Regions from separate parts of the Micromonospora sp. DT31 genome, predicted to be linked through region 2. Evidence: riboswitches for the same ligand, from Rfam matches in the RefSeq annotation. Region 2 holds a riboswitch; each other region holds the start of a gene.
The links. Region 2 has a riboswitch for cyclic di-AMP ahead of ACLQ2X_RS11205 (NlpC/P60 family protein). Riboswitches for the same ligand answer to the same signal wherever they lie in the genome.

Region 1 (4,244 bases), on a different contig from region 2:
ACGCTGTACGTGGCGTTGTCCCGCGCCACCCAGCGTCTGACCACGCTCGATCCGATCGGCTGACACCGGCGGGGCGGTTCGCCGCCCGCCCATCACTTGCACACATAGCGATGTGAGCATACATTGAGCCCGGCCGGTACGCGGCGGGAAGGGTGTTGGCGTGGGCGCAGGTCATGACCACAGCGGCGCGGTGGCCAACGCGGCACACCGCCATCGCGGCCGGCTATGGGCCGCGTTCGTCCTGCTCGCCGCGCTCATGCTCGTCGAGGCGGCGGCCGCGTTCGCGACCGGCTCGTTGGCCCTGCTCTCCGACGCCGGGCACATGTTCACCGACGTGCTGGGCATCGGCATGGCGCTCGCCGCGATCACCGCCACCCGGCGCGCCGGCACCGACCCGCAGCGCACGTTCGGGCTCTACCGGCTCGAGGTGCTCGCCGCGCTGGCCAACGCCGTGCTGCTCGGCGCCGTCGCGGTCTACGTCCTCGTCGAGGCGGCACGCCGGTTCGGCGAGCCACCGCAGGTGCTAGCCGGTCCGATGCTCGTGGTGGCCGTGCTCGGCCTGCTCGCCAACATCGTCGCGTTCGCGCTGCTGCGGGCCGGGTCCCGGGAGAGCATCAACCTGCGTGGCGCCTACCTGGAGGTGCTCGGCGACCTGCTCGGCTCGCTCGGGGTGATCGGCGCGGCGCTGGTCATCATGGTCACCGACTGGTGGTGGGCGGACCCGCTGGTGGCGGTGGGCATCGGCCTGTTCATCCTGCCGCGCACCTGGCGGCTGGGGCGGGCGGCGGTGCGCATCCTGGTGCAGGCCGCGCCGGAGCACCTCCAGGTGACCGCCGTGCACGACCGGCTCGCCGCGGTGCCCGGGGTGGCGGAGGTGCACGACCTGCACGTGTGGACGCTCACCTCCGGCATGGAGGTGGCCTCGGCGCACCTGACCACCGATCCGGGCGTGGAGGTCGGGCCGGTGCTGGCCGCGGCGCGGGCGGCCCTGCACGAGGACTTCTCGATCGAGCACGCCACGTTGCAGGTCGAACCCGGAGCGTCAGCGGGCGTCTGCGCTCCGACCGAGTGGTGATTAGGGAAATCTTAAATCTCTGTGGCTATTATGGGGTAATGCCGGTTTTGTCCGAACTGCTGGCCTACGCCCCCCGGTCGGCCGACGGCGACGCCGGTAGGCTCGACCGCGGCCACCGCGCCGGCACCGCCGCTGGGCACCGGTGCAGTGACCGTCGCCTAATCGCCCGCACGGGCGAGCCGGGGAACCACGTATGTGGGGTGCATCCGCGTCAGCGGTAGGGATCTTCCGTCCCGAACCCGTCAGCTAACCCGGTCGGCGGTTGACGGAAGGACACCTGAATGCCCCCAGTTACACCCACCCGACGGACGGCTGCCCGGTTGGCGGCCCTGCTCGTCGCGACGCTGACCATCGGCCTCGCGACCGTTCCACTCTCCCCCGCCTCGGCGGCCCCGCCGACCGGCCGGCTCGCCGCCGCACCCGGCGACGACGAGGGCGGCACCCCGCAGCTGCGCGCCCAGCTCGACGCGGCCAGCAAGGGCTGGCTGGAGGCCAAGGCCGCGCTGAACCGGTCGGTGGACCGCCAGAAACAACTCACCGAACAACTCAAGACCGTCGACGCCGAGCTGGCGGTACGCCACACCAAGGTCGGCGAGATCGCCACCGTGGCATACCGCAACGGCCGCCTGGGCACCGCCGCGGCCCTGCTCGGCAGCAGCAGCCCCGAGGGCTTCATGGACCGGGCCGCCGCGCTGGAACAGGTCGCCGCGCACGAGGACCGCACACTCCGTGACCTGCTCACCACCCGCGACGAGGCCACCCGCACCCGCGCCGCGCTCGACGGCGAGATCCGCGAGCAACGCAAGCAGGTCACGGTGATGGGCAAGCGCAAGGAGCAGGCCGAGCGCGCCCTGGAGGTGGCCAACGACCAGCCCTCGCGCAGCAGCAGCAGCGGCGGCAGCGTCCAGGGCACCTCGAACAAGAACGCCAAGCCGGCGCCGCGCAACCCGGACGGCTCCTGGCCGTCGGAGTCGTGCAGCGTCAACGACCCGACCCCGGCCAGCGGCTGCATCACGCCGCGTACGCTGCACGCGCTGCAACAGGCCAAGGCGGCCGGGTTCACCCGGTACACCTCCTGCCACCGGCCCAGCGGCGGCGGCGAACATCCCAAGGGCCGGGCCTGCGACTTCGCGGCGCAGAAGAGCGGCTTCGAGGGCGTTGCCACCGGCGGCGACCGCACGTACGGCAACAACCTGGCCGCGTACCTCGTCCGCAACGCCGACCGGCTCGCCGTGCTCTACGTGATCTGGTTCAAGCAGATCTGGCTGCCCAGCAGCGGGTGGAAGTCCTACAACGGCGGCAACGGCGACCCCTCCAGCGACCACACCAACCACGTACACCTGTCGGTGTACTGACGCCTGCGGGGGGTCGGTCAGACCGACCGACCCTCCAGCGTCGCCCCGAGCCGGGCGGCCAGCCCCAGGTGGGCGGACCGGGCCTGGCGGAACGCGTAGCCGAACAGCGGCGCCGGCGCGGTGAGGGTGATCTCCACGTCGATCCGTACCACCCCGTCGGGCTCGTCCCGCAGCCGGGTGTGGTTGCGGACCGTGGTGGCCGGCTGCTGCCGGGCGACCGTGACCATCTCGTCGTCGTTGGCGACAAGCACGTCCGCCTGGTAGGTGACCGGGAAGTGCAGCGGGCCGAGCTCCAGCCGGTCGGTGATCGCGTAGCTGGCCAGCGCGCCCGGGCGGGCGGGTAGCTGCCGGACGCGCACGATCAGCGGGTGCAGCTCGCCCTGCCGGCTCAGATCACCGAGGAGGGCCACCGCGTGCGCCCGGGAACAACGGGCCTGCACGGTGTAGCTGAAGCTGTCGCTGCTCTGCAAGCGGGCCCCCCTCGCCGGTCGTGCGTCCGCACGATCGTCCCGTACCGGAGCCGACTCGGCAACGGGTAGAAGGTCCCGCCGGACAGGGGGCCGGGGCGGCGCTCAGGCGCCGGGCAGAACCTCGGGGGTGTCGTCGGCGAACCAGGGCTCGGGAGCGCCGAAGAGGCCGAGCAGGCCGGTCACCCAGAGCTGCCGGTGCACGAACCGGCTCGGCTCGGTGACCACCAGCTTCACGCCGCTGACCTCGCAGGTCTGGAAGCCGGCGACCATGGCGCTGATGCCGACGGAGTCGATGAACGTGACGAGCCGCATGTTCAGCTCGATCCGGGACGGACGGCCCTTCGCGAGCACCTCGGCGATCGCTTCCCGCACCTCGTACGCGGTGTCGACGTCGATCTCCCCTCGGGGCGCGATCTGGACGACACCACCGGGCCGCACCGACTTCACGATCGACAGGCTCACGCGAGCACCTCCACTCGCCCATGACGGGCGCCTCATCAGTACGCGGGCCGCGACCGAGAGTATTCCTCCAACAGCTCGGTCGCCAACCCCCCGGGATGAGCAATTCGCGGACCGAGCACCTGGGCGACCCAATCCGGAACTCCGGGTTCCAGTTTCCCCTTCGATGCGGACCCCGACCAGCCGTGCGACCGGCCGGTCCGCGTCCGCCGACAAGGGTAGCGGGCGCACGCACGTCCCGGTCGCACCCGGTCCGGCGCGTTGGTGCGGTTCGTCCGGTTCCCGACCCCGGTACCGACGAACCTGGTTTGCCGCACGGGCCGGCGGGGCACTGCCTGGCGAGGAGTCAACCGTGACGCGCCGGATGGACACCGGAGTCCGAAGTGGCCGCCGGGCTTCGGCACCGAGGAGGTAGAACATGTTCGGATCCAACCTGTTGGACCGCCGCAGCAAGCCGGAGCGGATCGCGGACCAGGCGTGGCAGCACCTGCTCTCCGCAGCCGGCTCCGCCGGTGACAGCATGCGCGACGCCACCCGCGTCGCCCGCCGTAACTCCTCCGGCCTCGCCGACGACGCGACCGACCTGGTCGGCTCCGCCGCCGAGGAGGCGCGCCGCCGGGCCACCATGGCCTTCGACGCGCTCGCCGGGCGTCGGCCCGCGCTGCCCTGGACGCTGCTGATCGCGGCGACCCTGGCCGGCGCGGCGATCGGCTGGGCTGCCGGCACCGCCGCGCGCGCCGCCGGCAGCCGGGACCGCGCCGCCGACGAGATCGAGTTCGTCGACGTGGACCGGCCCAACTCCCCGGCCGGCCTGGACGGCTGACCCACGAGGCACGAGCGGTGGGCCGCCCCGGGCGTTCCGGGGCGGCCCACCGGCGCGTCCGG
Region 2 (4,244 bases):
ATCACCCAGCAGATCAGCGTGCTCAACCAGTCGTACGCGGGCTCGACCGGCGGCGCCGCCACCGCCTTCGCGTTCCAACTCTCGAAGATCAACCGGGTGACGAACACGTCGTGGTACCCGATCGTGCAGGGCTCCTCCGCCGAGCGCTCGATGAAGACCTCGCTGCGGCAGGGCGGCAAGAACACGCTGAACATCTACCTGGGCGAGCTGAGCGACGGCCTGCTGGGCTGGGCGACCTTCCCGAAGCGGACGCTGGACAAGATGGACGGCGTGGTCGTCCTCGCCGAGTCGCTGCCGGGCGGCACGGCGGCCAACTACAACCAGGGTGACACCGGCACCCACGAGGTCGGCCACTGGCTGAACCTCTACCACACCTTCCAGGGCGGCTGCTCCGGCTCAGGCGACAGCGTCTCCGACACCCCCGCCGAGGCCTCCCCGGCATACCAGTGCCCGACCGGCCGGGACACCTGCTCCACCAGCGGCAAGGACCCGATCAACAACTTCATGGACTACACGTACGACACCTGCATGAACCAGTTCACCACCGGCCAGGCGAGCCGGATGCTGACCGCGTGGAACACCTACCGCGCGGCCTGACCGCCGTCACCGCGTACCGGTGCCGGCCCTGTCCTCGGACGGGGCCGGCACCGCTCGTGGGGGCCCGGGTCAGGCGGCCGGGCGACGGGTGTCGAAGCCGTGCCGGCCGCGCCGGCCCTCCCCGACGAGCGAGTCCCGGCGGGCCGGCGCCGCTCCGCGCGGGTCGAGCCAGACGCGGACCTGCGGCCGACCCGCGCCGGGCTGGGCCACCGGGTCGCGGCGGGTCAACATGGCCGCCTCGACGGTGAACTCGAACAGCCGCCAGTCGCCGTGCGGTGCCGCCCGGCTGATCCGGGCCAGCTTCGCCACGGTGGCCGGGTCGGTCACCGGCCGGGCCCGGCCCGCCACGTAGGCCTCGTCGTCGCTGTCCTCCGGGGGGAAGGAGTGCAGGGCGTAGCGGCCGTCGCGTTCGAGGTCTCGGCGCTTCGGCGAGTCGATGACGAAGCACCAGAGCCCGTCGTCGGTGATCACCGGGGAGACCGGATGCACCCGGGGGGCTCCGTCGGCGCGGACCGTGGCGAGATAGCCGAAGCCCGGCCCGTACTGCTGCATCAGGAGGCGGATCTCGTCGGCGAGTCGAGGCTCGTCGACGGCGAATTCGGACCAGGAAGCCATGCGGACATCCTATCGAACACGTGTACGAAGATGTAGTGCGACACGCAGGTCACCCATACCGGTCGCTATGGTGTTCCGATGCTGCTCTCCGACCGCGACCTGGTCTCCGAGATCAAGGCCGGCACGCTCGCGCTGGAGCCCTTCGAGCCGACGCTGGTGCAGCCGTCGAGCATCGACGTACGCCTGGACCGGCTGTTCCGGGTCTTCAACAACCACCTCTACACACACATCGACCCGTCGATCCAGCAGGACGACCTGACGTCGATGGTGGAGGTGCCCGAGGGCCAGGCGTTCGTGCTGCACCCGGGCGAGTTCGTGCTCGCCTCCACGCTTGAGGTGATCTCGCTCGGCGACCAGCTCGCCGGGCGACTGGAGGGCAAGTCGAGCCTGGGCCGGCTGGGCCTGCTCACCCACTCGACCGCGGGCTTCATCGACCCCGGCTTCTCCGGACACGTCACGCTGGAACTGTCGAACGTGGCGAACCTGCCGATCACGCTCCGACCGGGGATGAAGATCGGCCAGTTGTGCATCTTCCGGCTGTCCTCGCCGGCCGAGCACCCGTACGGTTCGGCCGTCTACGGCTCGCGCTACCAGGGGCAGCGCGGCCCGACGCCGAGCCGGTCGTGGCAGAGCTGGCGCACCTGGCCGACGCGCTGATCGCGCCCCACACCTGTCAAGAAGGGCCCCTTCCTCTACCGGAGGCGTTAAGAAGGGGCCCTTCCTTACACACCTCAGCCGGGGCGGCCGTAGCTGTGGATGGGGCCGTCCTCGACGCGCTTCATGGTGATCGGCTTGCCGGACTGGGAGGCGTGCACCACCCAGCCCTCGCCCACGTACATCGCCACGTGGTGCAGGTCCCCGTAGTAGAAGACCAGGTCACCGGCGCGCAGCTCGGCGCGGCTCACCCGCTTCGTCACGCCGTGCTGCTGGCGGGCGTTGTGCGGCAGCGAGACGCCGGCCCTGCCCCAGGCCGCGAGGGTCAGGCCGGAGCAGTCGAAGTGGTCCGGACCGGCCGCGCCCCAGACGTAGATCTTGCCGATCTGGGCGCAGGCGAACTTGACCGCCGTGCCCGCCGCGCCGCCGGGGTAGCCGGCCGGGCAGGGCGCCGGGCGTAGCGGCCCGCCACCCCCGTTGCCGTAGACCTTCAGCCGCAACTTCTGCAGCCGGGCGATCTCGGCGTCGATCTGCTTCTTCTTCGCCGCGAGCTGGGCCTCGGTGCGGGCCAGGCCGACGATCATCTCGTCCAGCGGCTTCTTCCTGGCCGCCAGTTCGTCGCGCAGCGCGGCGACCGATCGCACCTGCTCGCGCTGGTGATGCGCGAAGCGGTCGAGCAGTTCCAGGCCGTTGACCAGGTCACCGGGGGACCGGCTGCCCAGCAGCACGTTGACGGTGGAGAGGTTGTCGCCCTTGTAGGCGTCGGCGGCGAGCCCGCCGACCTGCCCGAGCGCGGCGTCCACCCGGGCCTGGAGCGGGGCGATCTGCCGGCCGAGGGCGTCGGCCTGCTTGCGCCGCGCCGCGAGTTGCTCGCGTACGGCGTTCACCTGCTCGATGACGGGTTCGAGCTTGTTCCAGTCGCGGTCGATCTGGGCCTCGATCTCGGTGACCGAGGGTTCGGCATGGGCCGCCGTGGCACCGCCGGTCAGGACGACGGCGGTGCTGATCAGTGCGGCGAGGGCGGTGGTGCAGCGGGACCAGCGGGAACGCGGCGCAGCCGTGGACCGGTCGATCGACCGGTCGGACGCTGGCCGCCGGGCATGGTGTGCCACCGGGCGTCCGTGCTCCTTCTTCCGTACCGCCTACCGAGTTAGCTGACGGGTTCGGGCGGGAAGGGAGTCGCCCTACCGCAGTGCTGCGGATTCACCCCAGGTACCTGGGTCCCCGGCTCGCCCGCGGGCGACTCGGCGGTGCCGGACCGTCACCGACCGGGATGGACGGTGAGACTGGCGGCCGACATTTGACCAGAGTAAGGACGATCGTGATCGATCCGCAACTCGGAGCGCCGTGACGGTCGGTGTCGAACCGGAGGGGCGATGTGAAGTTTTCTTTCAAGGGAGATTACCTGCTGGAAAGGTATTGACCGTCACGGGGTACGCGGAGTGAGGTTGAGGGGCAGTGACACCCATCCCTGTCCAGGAGGTTCGATGCACCTCTCACCCCCGCCGTCGGGCCGGCGGATACTGCTCGCCGCCGCGGTGGCCACGGCCACCGCGCTGGCGACCACCGCCCCGGTGAGCGCCGCGCCGCAGCCGGCCGCACCGACGAGCGACCGGCAGCAGCAGTACGCCGCCGCAGCGGCCGAGTACGGCGTACCGCAGAACGTCCTGCTCGGCGTCTCCTACCTGGAGTCCCGCTGGGACACCCATCCCGGCCAGCCCAGCACCAGCGGCGGATACGGCCCGATGCACCTGACCGACGCGGCGCACATCCTCGCCACGCCGGGCAGCGCCCACGTCGACGAGGACGAGGACCCGCGCGGCGACGACTCCCGCCCGCTCACCCTCGACCCGGCCACCGCCGCCGCGCCGCCGCGGGAGACCCCGCTGCCGAGCGCGGCGCTGCAGACACTCGGCACCGCAGCGACGCTGACCGGCCTCGACGAGCGGACGCTTCGCACCGACCCGGCCGCGAACATCCGCGGCGGCGCGGCGCTGCTCGCCTCGTACCAGAAGACGCTGGGCGGGCCGGTCGGCGCCGGCAGCGACCCGGCGGCCTGGTACGGCGCCGTGGCCCGCTACTCCGGCGCGGACACGTCCGACGGGGCGGCGGCCTTCGCCGACGAGGTCTACGACCAGCTCGGCCAGGGCGCCTCCCGGATCACCGACGACGGGCAGAAGGTCACGCTCGCCGCCACCGTCGCCCAACCGGACCGCTCCAAACTGGCCCGGCTCGGCCTGCGGAACGCCGAACGGCCCGACGGACTGGAGTGCCCGGTCCGGCTGGCCTGCGAATGGATCCCCGCGCCGTACGAGCAGCTCAGCGCGGACCCGGGCGACTACGGCAACCACGACCTCGCCAACCGGCCGAAGCAGCAG
Region 3 (4,244 bases), on a different contig from region 2:
GACGCGCCCGACTTCCTGGTCGGTGAGAAGATCAACCTGGTCGGCTCCGGCCCGATCCGCAACATGTACAACCCGTCGGCGCTCGGCGACCCGAACTGCTACTCCAGCAGCGTCCCGTCGACCGAGGTGCACGCCGCGGCCGGGCCCGGCAACCACTGGTTCTACCTGCTGGCCAACGGCAGCAGCCCGACCAACGGTCAGCCGTCCAGCTCGACCTGCAACGGCAGCAGCGTCACCGGCCTGGGCATCCAGAAGGCCATCAAGATCATGTACAACGGGATGCTGCTGAAGACCTCGTCCTCGTCGTACCTGAAGTACCGCACCTGGACGTTGCAGGCGGCGAAGAACCTCTACCCGAGCAGCTGCACCGAGTTCAACACGGTCAAGGCCGCGTGGGACGCGATCAGCGTACCGGCCCAGTCGACCGACCCGACCTGCGCCGGCGGGACCCCGACGCCCACGCCGACCGCCACGACCACGCCTCCCTCGGGCGGCTGCTCCGGCAACAAGCTGGCCAACCCCGGCTTCGAGTCGGGCAACGTGAACTGGACCGCCTCGTCCGGCGTCATCACCACCGCCAGCGGCCAGGCCGCGCACGGCGGCTCGTACAAGGCCTGGCTCAACGGCTACGGCTCGGCACACACGGACACGCTCAGCCAGTCGGTGACCGTCCCGGCCGGCTGCCGGGCAACGTTGACCTTCTGGCTGCACGTCGACAGCGCCGAGACGACCACCACCACCGCGTACGACAAGCTCACCGTCAAGGCCGGCGGCACCACGCTGGCCACCTACTCCAACCTGAACAAGGCCACCGGTTACGTGCAGCGGTCCTTCGACGTCTCGTCGCTGGCCGGCACCACGGCGACCATCTCGTTCAGCGGCGTGGAGGACAGCTCGCTGCAGACGTCTTTCGTCGTCGACGACACCGCGCTCGCCCTGGGCTGATCGCGGCGTGAGCGGCCGGCCGTCGTCCTCCCGACGGCCGGCCGCTTCGTCGTGCCGGGCCGGGCGTCGCCGGTCAGGCCGGACGCGCGGTCCGCGACGCGTTGCCGCGATCGCGGTGGATCCGCGCGGCCGCCTCGTGCATCGCGCGGCCGAACAGCTCGGCCTGGTCGCCCATGCTGCCGAGCCGGACGGCGAGCGCGTCGGCGTCGGCCCGCGCCGACGCGCTGACCTGGGCGTCCAGCTCGGACAGCGCGGCGTTGGCGGCGGTGACGAGGTGTTCGCAGAGGACCTCCAGCGGCTCGCCGGCCAGCTCCGGGGCGATCGTCACGGAGCCAAGCCGGCCACCCTGGACGGCGACCGCGCGGACCCGCCCGCCAGCGGCAGTGCCCTCGGCGCGCAGCAGGTCGCCCGGCTCGCCGTCGGCGTGCGCCGAGGCCCGGGAGCGCATCGCGGTGAGCGCCTGCTGCGTGCGGGTCAGCAGCTCGTCGAGGCTCGCGGCGGCCGAGAACGGGTCGTTGGTCATTTCCGCGCTTTCTTCACGTCTTGACTGAGCACTGTGACCCTAGCAATCGGTTGCGGCCACACGCATGCACCGGCCGGTCCCGGCCGCGTCCCGGTGCCGGGAGCAGGCCCGGTGTCGGCGACGCGGCGTGTCGCGGACGGACGAGCGCCCGGCCGGGCGAACCGGCCGGACGCTCGTGACCGCTCAGCTCAGGCGCAGCCGCTGACCCGGGAAGATCAGGCCGGGGTCGTCGCCGACCACGGCCCGGTTGCGCTCGTGCAGGGCATGCCATCCGCCGTCGACGCGCTGCGCCACGGCGATCTCCGACAGCGTGTCACCGGAGCGGACCACGTACGTCCCGGCACCGGGCGACCGCTGCGGCGCGACCTTGGTCATGGCGCGCTCCGGGGCGGTCCTGCGGGTGGCGGACCGCACCGAGATGGCATTCTTCGTGGTGGCGGCCCGGTCGGACCGGGTCGCCGAGGTGCTCTTCTTCGCCGAGCCGCCCTTCTTGCCGCAGACGGGCCAGGCGCCGATGCCCTGCCCCCGCAGCACCTTCTCGGCCACGGCGATCTGCTCGGACCGGCTGGCCAGGTCCGCCCGGGCGGCGTACTTCTGGCCGCCGTAGCCGTTCCAGGTGGCGCGGGAGAACTGGAGCCCGCCGTAGTAGCCGTTGCCAGTGTTGATCTTCCAGTTGCCGCCGGACTCGCAGCGTGCGACGGCGTCCCAGTTGACGGCGGCGCTGGCCGGCACGGCCGGGCCGAGCAGAGCCGCGGCGCCGACGGCGGCGCTGGTCAGAACCGCTCCGAGAGCGCTACGGCGACCGCGGGCTGAGTATTCAGTTGCCATGTGGATTCCTCCACGCCGACGAGGTGAGCTGTCGGGTTCGGGCCGAGGAGCCCGGCCGCCGGTGGCGGCTTCACCCCGAGGTGACGATGCACCGTGGAACGTGTGGTTCCCCCGCTCCCGCACGAGGTTCGGTTACGCGGCCGGCGGCGGGATTGGGCGTTACCGGACCGTGGTGCCCGCGAGCGCGGACGGAGCAGACGCTAGGCACCATTCGGGACGAATGCCCTCTTATCATGCCAGCGGTCACCCGAGTGGGCGACGTACCGTGCTTGCGGTGACGGAACCGTCGGGCGAATGACCGGCACGTCCGCCGGGGGCGGCAGCCGGGGGTGCCGCTACCGTGGGCAGGTCGGGCAAGATCACGCGAGGGGCGGACGGATGACCGAGCACGCACACGAGCTGGCCTTCGGCGGCTTCCTCACCCCCACCGCCGCGCAGCCCGAGCAGGTGGTGGCCCTGGCCGCGCTCTGCGAGCAGGCCGGCCTCGACCTGGTCACCTTCCAGGACCACCCCTACCAGCCCGGCTTCCTGGACACCTGGACGCTGATGGCCTACGTGGCCGCCGCCACCGAACGGATCGGTCTGGCCGGCAACGTACTCAACCTGCCGCTGCGCCAGCCGGTGGTGCTGGCCCGCAGCATCGCCAGCCTCGACCTGCTCACCGGCGGCCGGGTCGAGCTGGGGCTGGGCGCGGGCGCGTTCTGGGACGCGATCGAGGCGGTCGGCGGTCGACGCCTGTCCCCCGGCGCCGCCGTCACGGCGCTCGACGAGGCCATCGGAATCATCCGCGAGATCTGGGACACAGACCGCCGGGGCATGGTCCGCGTCGAGGGCGAGCACTACCGGGTCGTCGGCGCCAAACGCGGGCCGGCGCCGGCACACCCGGTGGGCATCTGGGTCGGCGCGTACAAGCCGCGCATGCTGCGCCTGGTCGGCCGCGCCGCGGACGGCTGGCTGCCCTCGCTGTCGTACCTTCCCAAGGGCCCCGACGAACTGCCGGCCATGAACGCGCTCGTCGACGAGGGCGCGCGGGCCGCCGGGCGGGACCCGGACGCGATCCGCCGCATGCTCAACGTCACCGGCGCCTTCACCCGCTCCTCCACCGGCTTCCTCGCCGGGCCGCCGCAGCAGTGGGTGGAGGAACTCGCCGGGCTCACTCTGGAGCACCGCATCACCACGTTCATCCTCGGCAGCGACGAGCCGCGCGCGATCCAGATCTTCGCCCAGGAGGTCGCCCCGGCGGTCCGGGAACTCGTCGCCGCCGAACGCACCACGCCGGGCAGCGGGGCCCGCGCCGTCGCCGAGGAACAGGCCACCACCGGCGGCCCGGCCACCCTCGCGGTCACCCCCACCCCCGACCCGGGGGTACGGCTGAGCACGCGCTCCCCCTGGGACGAGTCGACCCGCCCGACCGCCCCGCCGCCCCCGGCCGATCAGGTCTACCCGGCCCGGGGACAGGCCGTCGGGCAGCACCTGGTGGACGTCCACGACCACCTGCGCCAGGAGTTGGCCCAGGTGCGCGACCTGTTGGCACAGGTCACCCGCGGCGCGGTCACGCCGGAGGGCGCGCGGGCCGCGCTGAACCAGATGACCATGCGGCAGAACAACTGGACGCTCGGCGCGTACTGCGCGGCGTACTGCACGATGGTCACCCAGCACCACGGCCTGGAGGACGCCTCGATCTTCCCGCACCTGCGCCGCTCCGACGCCGGGCTGGCGGCGGTGCTGGACCGCCTCGAAGAGGAACACGTGGTGATCCACGGCGTGGTGGAGGACGTGGACCGCGCCCTGGTGGAGCTGATCCGCCAACCGGGTGACTTCACCGCCCTCCAGGAGGCGGTGGACCTGCTCACCGACACGCTGCTGTCGCACCTGTCCTACGAGGAGCGCCAGATCGTCGAGCCGCTGGCCCGCCACGGCTTCTACCCGGGCCAGCTGTGAAAGGAAG

Region 1: another riboswitch for cyclic di-AMP. It lies ahead of ACLQ2X_RS16235 (coiled-coil domain-containing protein); the one in region 2 lies ahead of ACLQ2X_RS11205 (NlpC/P60 family protein).
Region 3: another riboswitch for cyclic di-AMP. It lies ahead of ACLQ2X_RS02400 (transglycosylase family protein); the one in region 2 lies ahead of ACLQ2X_RS11205 (NlpC/P60 family protein).

The regions. Positions count from the first base shown of each region.
Region 1 covers NZ_JBNCKZ010000008.1:172,721-176,964, reverse strand. Annotated here, with positions in the region: gene ACLQ2X_RS16245 (HelD family protein) at 1-63, shown strand, start outside; gene ACLQ2X_RS16240 (cation diffusion facilitator family transporter) at 161-1,075, shown strand; cyclic di-AMP (ydaO/yuaA leader) riboswitch at 1,221-1,351, shown strand; gene ACLQ2X_RS16235 (coiled-coil domain-containing protein) at 1,357-2,430, shown strand; gene ACLQ2X_RS16230 (SRPBCC family protein) at 2,448-2,900, opposite strand; gene ACLQ2X_RS16225 (STAS domain-containing protein) at 3,003-3,362, opposite strand; gene ACLQ2X_RS16220 (hypothetical protein) at 3,778-4,182, shown strand.
Region 2 covers NZ_JBNCKZ010000005.1:192,737-196,980, reverse strand. Annotated here, with positions in the region: gene ACLQ2X_RS11220 (zinc metalloprotease) at 1-597, shown strand, start outside; gene ACLQ2X_RS11215 (pyridoxamine 5'-phosphate oxidase family protein) at 667-1,212, opposite strand; gene dcd (dCTP deaminase) at 1,291-1,869, shown strand; gene ACLQ2X_RS11205 (NlpC/P60 family protein) at 1,944-2,978, opposite strand; cyclic di-AMP (ydaO/yuaA leader) riboswitch at 2,992-3,126, opposite strand; gene ACLQ2X_RS11200 (N-acetylmuramoyl-L-alanine amidase) at 3,354-4,244, shown strand, end outside.
Region 3 covers NZ_JBNCKZ010000001.1:555,369-559,612, reverse strand. Annotated here, with positions in the region: gene ACLQ2X_RS02410 (M4 family metallopeptidase) at 1-945, shown strand, start outside; gene ACLQ2X_RS02405 (YbaB/EbfC family nucleoid-associated protein) at 1,019-1,468, opposite strand; gene ACLQ2X_RS02400 (transglycosylase family protein) at 1,652-2,296, opposite strand; cyclic di-AMP (ydaO/yuaA leader) riboswitch at 2,295-2,440, opposite strand; gene ACLQ2X_RS02395 (LLM class flavin-dependent oxidoreductase) at 2,675-4,237, shown strand.